Regions from separate parts of the Streptomyces sp. NPDC053432 genome, predicted to be linked through region 2. Evidence: predicted binding sites of a transcription regulator. Region 2 holds the regulator's gene; the other holds the start of a gene.
The links. The regulator HrcA, encoded in region 2, represses chaperone genes, less so after heat shock. The targets are predictions, from matches to a motif close to TTNGCACTCNGNNNNNCNGAGTGCNAA.
Positions count from the first base shown of each region.

Region 1: the regulator HrcA is predicted to act here: its motif matches at 1,971-1,997, upstream of groES (co-chaperone GroES).

Region 1 covers NZ_JBVJKF010000014.1:204,160-207,565, reverse strand. The annotation lists gene ACZ6Y1_RS23700 (FtsW/RodA/SpoVE family cell cycle protein) at 1-1,296, opposite strand, end outside; gene ACZ6Y1_RS23695 (hypothetical protein) at 1,415-1,885, opposite strand; gene groES (co-chaperone GroES) at 2,141-2,449, shown strand; gene groL (chaperonin GroEL) at 2,562-3,406, shown strand, end outside.
Region 2 covers NZ_JBVJKF010000010.1:179,170-182,575, reverse strand. The annotation lists gene dnaJ (molecular chaperone DnaJ) at 1-741, opposite strand, end outside; gene hrcA (heat-inducible transcriptional repressor HrcA) at 742-1,758, opposite strand; gene ACZ6Y1_RS18890 (MBL fold metallo-hydrolase) at 1,893-2,612, shown strand; gene ACZ6Y1_RS18885 (DUF3097 domain-containing protein) at 2,647-3,406, shown strand, end outside.

The DNA.
Region 1 (3,406 bases), on a different contig from region 2:
GATCATGATCCAGTTGGCCAGCAGGGACGAGCCGCCCTTCGCCAGGAAGGGGAGGGCCTTGCCCGTGAGGGGGATCAGGCCCGTGACGCCGCCCGCCACCACGAAGACCTGGAGGGCCAGCGCCGAGGCCAGGCCCACCGCGAGGAGCTTGCCGAACGGGTCGCGGGCGCCGAGGGCCATCCGCAGGCCGCGTTGTACGAGGAGTGCGTAGAGGAGCAGTACGGCCATGACTCCGGCCAGGCCGAGCTCCTCGCCGACCGTGGTGAGGATGAAGTCGCTGCGGCCGGCGAAGCCGATGAGGTCCGGGTGGCCCATGCCGAGCCCCGTGCCGGTGATGCCGCCCGTGCCGAAGCTGAAGAGGGCCTGCGCCGACTGGTCCGAGGTGACACCGGGCGGGCGCACCTCCCAGTAGTACGACAGCGGGTTGAGCCATGCCGCCACGCGGGCCTTCACATGCGGTTCGGTCGAGCCGACGACGAAGGCGCCCGCGGCCGCCATGAGCAGGCCGCAGACGATCCAGCTGGTGCGCTCCGTCGCCACGTAGAGCATCACCACGAAGACCCCGAAGAAGATCAGCGAGGTGCCCAGGTCGCGCTCGAAGACCAGGACCAGCATCGAGATGATCCACACCGTGATGATCGGGCCGAGCTGCCGCATGGGCGGCAGGCGGACGCCGAGGAACTTGCGGCCCGTCAGGGCCAGCGAGTCGCGGTGGATGACCAGGTAGCCGGCGAAGAAGACCGCGATCATGATCTTCACGAACTCGCCCGGCTGGAGCGAGAAGCCGAAGAGTTTGATCCAGCGCTTGGCGCCGTAGGTGTCGGCGCCGAAGAACGCCGGTGCGATCAGCAGCACCAGTGAGACGGCCATCGTGATGTAGATGAAGCGCTGCAGCAGGCGGTGGTCGCGCAGCAGGGCGAGGACCAGGAGGCAGGCGGCGACGCCCACCACCGTCCAGAGGAGCTGCCCGGGCGCGTTCGCGTCCGATTTCCACCGGTCGATGTACCCCTGGTCGAGACGGTGCAGCAGGACCAGGCCGAGCCCGGTGAGCAGCATGGCGAGCGGGAGGATCAGCGGATCCGCGTAGGCCGCGAACCGGCGCACGCCCAGGTGCCCCACCAGGGACAGCAGGGTCAGGCTGATCGTGAAGCCCGCCAGGTTGGGCGGCAGCTCGTCGTTCATGGCGAGGCCGGCGGCGGCATGGCCGAAGACCGCCGTGGCGACGACGAAGAACAGGAGCAGTGCCTCGGTGCGGCGCCGGGCGCCGGCCGAGGTCAGGGGTTTCAGCCCGCGCACGGGATGCCGCCGACGTCCTTCGGGGCGGGGGAGGGCGGCGGGGGTGACGCCTCACCGGAATCGTTCGGTCCGATCTGAGCCGCATTGAGGCGCTTTATCTTCATGTCGTCTATGACGTTTATGTCCTCCCGGTGGTTCCTCGGCCCCCGAAGCCCCCACCGCGCCGGGACAGGGCCGCCGCTGCCGCTCGGGCCGGGTGGACCAGAGCCAGCGCGCCGGCGGTGGCCGGGCCGAGCCAGACCAGGAGGGTGCGCCGTACGGCCGTATCCGCGCCCGGGCCGCTGACGGCCGCCGGTACCGGGCCGGCCGGCGGGGCCTCGAACGCGGTGTCGACCTCGACCGCCGTGAGGGTGAACGAGCCGTCGGCCGCCGTGAAGCTCCCCGTGCAGGTCAGAGCCCGCTCGCCCGCCTGGTACGGGGCCTCCCGGCAGCGTTCCGCGCGGAACGTGCCCGCCACCCCCGTCAGCTGGATCGCCAGCCGTGGCGCGGCGCTCGACAGGAGGTAGAACCCGGCCGCCAGACAGACGGCGACCGGGATCGCCCGCCGCCACCGCCCCGCAGGCGCCCCGCCCGGACCCGGTCTGGTCATGGTGCGAGCGTAATGATCCCGAACGTGCGTACGCTCGCGTTTCAGGGCTTCGCGGGCCGGATCGCGCAACGCCGTACGGCCAGAATTGGCACTCCGCTTGACCGAGTGCTAATCGCCGGAATAGTCTCGCACCTGGCACTCGCCCCGGGTGAGTGCCAACACAGCGACAGGCAGATCCGGCACCCGCGACGACGGATCGACCTGGTCGCCACCTCAGACAGTTAACCCCGGATCTCCGAAGGGGGAGGTCGGATCGTGACGACCGCCAGCTCCAAGGTTGCCATCAAGCCGCTTGAGGACCGCATCGTGGTCCAGCCGCTCGACGCCGAGCAGACCACGGCCTCCGGCCTGGTCATCCCGGACACCGCGAAGGAGAAGCCCCAGGAGGGCGTTGTCCTCGCCGTGGGCCCGGGTCGCTTCGAGGACGGCCAGCGTCTCCCGCTGGACGTCAACGTCGGCGACATCGTGCTGTACAGCAAGTACGGCGGCACCGAAGTGAAGTACAGCGGCGAGGAGTACCTCGTCCTCTCGGCCCGCGACGTGCTCGCGATCGTCGAGAAGTAATTCGCTTCTCCAGTACTGCTTTGAGCTGCGCCCCTGGTCACCCCGCTGATTGCCGGGCGGCGAGGGGCGCAGTTCGTTAAACCCGAGTTTTCGAGAGGGCTGAACCGCTCCCATGGCGAAGATCCTGAAGTTCGACGAGGACGCCCGTCGCGCCCTCGAGCGCGGCGTCAACAAGCTTGCCGACACGGTCAAGGTGACGATCGGCCCCAAGGGCCGCAACGTCGTCATCGACAAGAAGTTCGGCGCGCCCACCATCACCAACGACGGTGTCACCATCGCTCGTGAGGTCGAGCTGGACGACCCGTACGAGAACCTGGGCGCCCAGCTCGTGAAGGAGGTGGCGACCAAGACCAACGACATCGCGGGTGACGGCACCACCACCGCCACCGTGCTGGCCCAGGCGCTGGTCCGCGAGGGCCTGCGCAACGTCGCCGCCGGCGCTTCCCCGGCCGCCCTGAAGAAGGGCATCGACGCCGCGGTCAAGGCCGTGTCCGAGGAGCTCCTCGCGACCGCCCGCCCGATCGAGGACAAGTCCGACATCGCCGCCGTGGCCGCGCTCTCCGCGCAGGACCAGCAGGTCGGCGAGCTCATCGCCGAGGCGATGGACAAGGTCGGCAAGGACGGTGTCATCACCGTCGAGGAGTCCAACACCTTCGGCCTGGAGCTGGAGTTCACCGAGGGCATGGCCTTCGACAAGGGCTACCTCTCGCCGTACATGGTCTCCGACCAGGAGCGTATGGAGGCCGTCCTCGACGACCCGTACATCCTGATCAACCAGGGCAAGATCTCGTCCATCCAGGACCTGCTGCCGCTGCTGGAGAAGGTCATCCAGGCGGGTGGCTCCAAGCCGCTGCTGATCATCGCCGAGGACGTCGAGGGCGAGGCGCTCTCCACCCTCGTCGTCAACAAGATCCGTGGCACCTTCAACGCCGTGGCCGTCAAGGCCCCCGGCTTCGG
Region 2 (3,406 bases):
CAGGTCGCCGGCGGGGCCGCCGCCGGGGCCGACCTCGCCCTCGCCCGCGAGCTGGATCCGGGTGCCGTTCTCGACACCGGCCGGGATCTTGACCGTGAGGCTGCGGCGGGAGCGGACCCGGCCGTCGCCCGCGCACTCGTGGCAGGGGGTCGGGACGACGGTGCCGAAGCCCTGGCACTGCGGGCAGGGGCGCGAGGTCATGACCTGGCCGAGGAAGGACCGGGTGACCTGCGAGACCTCACCGCGGCCGCGGCACATGTCACAGGTCTGCGCCGAGGTGCCGGGGGCGGCGCCCTCGCCGGAGCAGGTGGTGCAGACGACGGCCGTGTCGACCTGGATGTCCTTGGTCGTCCCGAAGGCCGCCTCGTCCAGCTCCAGGTCCAGGCGGATCATGGCGTCCTGGCCGCGGCGGGTACGCGAGCGCGGGCCGCGCTGCGAGGACTGGCCGAAGAAGGCGTCCATGATGTCGGAGAAGTTGCCGAAGCCGCCCGCCCCGAAGCCGCCCGCGCCGCCGCCGCCCGAGGAGGACAGCGGGTCGCCGCCGAGGTCGTAGACCTGCTTCTTCTGCGGGTCCGACAGCACCTCGTAGGCCGCGTTGATCTCCTTGAAACGCTCCTGCGTCTTGGGATCGGGGTTCACGTCCGGGTGCAGCTCGCGCGCGAGCCGCCGGAATGCCTTCTTGATCTCATCCTGGGATGCGTCGCGGCGTACGCCGAGAGTGGCGTAGTAGTCCGTGGCCACTTACGACTCCGCCAGGATCTGTCCGACGTAACGTGCCACTGCGCGTACCGCTCCCATCGTTCCGGGGTAATCCATGCGGGTCGGTCCGACCACGCCGAGCTTGGCGACCGTTTCGCCGCCCGAACCGTAACCGACCGAGACGACGGACGTGGAGTTCAGTCCCTCGTAGGCATTCTCATGCCCGATCCGTACGGCCATCCCCGACTCATTGGCCTCGCCGAGCAGCTTGAGGAGCACGACCTGCTCCTCCAGCGCTTCGAGCACCGGCCTGATCGTCAGGGGAAAATCATGTCCGAAGCGGGTGAGATTGGCGGTGCCGCCGATCATCAGCCGTTCCTCGGCTTCCTCGACCAGGGTTTCGAGGAGCGTCGCGAGCACGGTGGACACCGTGGCGCGGTCGTCGGCCTCGAAGGATTCGGGGAGGTCCTGGACGAGCGGGGGCACGTCGGTGAACCGACGGCCGACGACGCGGCTGTTGAGCCGGGCCCGCAGATCGGAGAGCGAGGTCTCCCCGAAGGGGGTCTGGCAGTCGATCAGCCTCTGTTCGACGCGCCCGGTGTCCGTGATCAGTACGAGCATCAGGCGCGCGGGGGCGAGCGAGAGCAGCTCCACGTGCCGGACGGTCGACCGGGTCAGACTCGGGTACTGGACGACGGCGACCTGCCGGGTGAGCTGTGCGAGCAGCCGCACGGTGCGGCCGACCACGTCGTCGAGGTCGACGGCGCCGTCGAGGAAGTTCTGGATGGCGCGCCGCTCGGGCGTCGACAGCGGTTTGACCCCCGCCAGCTTGTCGACGAAGAGGCGGTAGCCCTTGTCGGTGGGGATCCGGCCGGCGCTGGTGTGGGGCTGGGCGATGTAGCCCTCTTCCTCCAGCACGGCCATGTCGTTGCGCACGGTGGCAGGCGAGACGCCGAGTCGGTGCCGCTCGGTGAGCGCCTTGGAGCCGACCGGCTCCTCCGTCCCGACGTAGTCCTGGACGATGGCGCGCAGCACTTCGAGTCTGCGTTCGCTGAGCATCGCGCACACCTCCGGCTGTGGTCCGTTGCCCTGTCGTTGGCACTCTGGGCGTTCGAGTGCCAGAGACCCCCGCTCAGTGTACGGCCGGGTAGTAAGGCCCTGGCAAGGGAGGCCCGCCAGGGTACCGTCGCGGCATGGACGTACGTTGGGAAGAGGCGGGCTGGGAACGGCTGACCGGGCGGACCGGCCGCAGACGGCTTCCGGTGTGGGACTGCACCGTGGGACTGGTGGTTGGCGACGATTCCGTGCTCCTCGTCGACTCCGGTTCGTGCCTGCGCGAGGGTGCTCAGGTGCGTGCGGAGGCCGAGCGTCTCACCGGCCGTCGAGTGACCCATATCGCATTCACGCACGGCCATTTCGATCACGTCCTGGGCGGGGCGGCCTTCTCCGGTGCCGAGGTGTACGGGGCGGTCGGCCTGGACGCGCTGCTCGCCACGGGCCGCGAGGAGCTGCGCGACGACGCGGTGCGGCACGGTCTGGCGGAGGCGGAGGCCGCGGAGGCGGCCGACCTGCTGGTGGTGCCGAAGCACCTCGTGTCGGGCGAGTGGACGCTGGAACTGGGCGGGGTTCAGGTGCTGCTGGCCAACGTGGGTCCGGGGCACACCCGGCACGATCTGGCGGCCTTCGTGCCGGGCGACCGGGAGACGGTGTTCTGCGGGGACCTGGTGGAGGAGTCGGGCGAGCCGTCGGCGGGCCCGGACGCGACGCCGGGGCAGTGGCCCGCGGCGCTGGACCGGCTGCTGTCGCTGGGCGGGCAGGACGCGCTGTATGTGCCGGGCCACGGGGCGGTGGTCGACGCGGCTTTCGTCGCCGCGCAGCGCGCCGCGCTGGCGGGCCGTTTCGGCGTGTCATAGCCAAGATCACCACGGCTCCCCTACCCTCGGCCGGATGCGCGAGTACTCCCCCGATCTGACTCCCCAGTGGAAGCGCCCGAAGGCCGTGCCGGAGGTGGCGGCGGAACCGGACCTGGTGGTCGAGGTGGCCGGTACGGACTTCTGCGGCGCGGTGGTGGCCTGCGAGGCGGGCACGGTGACGCTGGAGGACCGCTTCGGCAAGCGGCGGGTGTTCCCGCTGGAGCCGCGGGGCTTCCTGCTGGACGGCGCCGTGGTGACCCTGACCCGCCCCCCGCGCGCCCCCGCCGCGCCCTCCCGTACGGCTTCCGGCTCGATCGCCGTCCCGGGCGCCCGGGCCCGGGTCGCGCGGGCCGGACGGATCTACGTGGAGGGCCGCCACGACGCGGAACTCGTCGAGAAGGTCTGGGGCGACGACCTGCGCATCGAGGGCGTGGTGGTGGAGTACCTGGAGGGCATCGACGACCTCCGGGCCGTCGTCGCCGACTTCGCGCCGGGCCCCGACGCCCGCCTGGGCGTCCTGGTCGACCACCTGGTGCCCGGCTCGAAGGAGTCCCGCATCGCGGCCTCGGTGACCTCCGAGGACGTCCTGATCGTGGGCCATCCGTACATCGACGTCTGGCAGGCGGTGAAACCGTCCGCCCTGGGCATCCCGGCCTGGCCGGCGGTCCCGCGCGGCCAGGACTGGAAGACGGGCGTCTGCCGGGCGCTGGGCTGGCCGGAGAACACCGGCGCGGCGTGGCAGCACATCCTGTCCCGGGTGACGACCTACAAGGACCTGGAACCGGCCCTCCTGG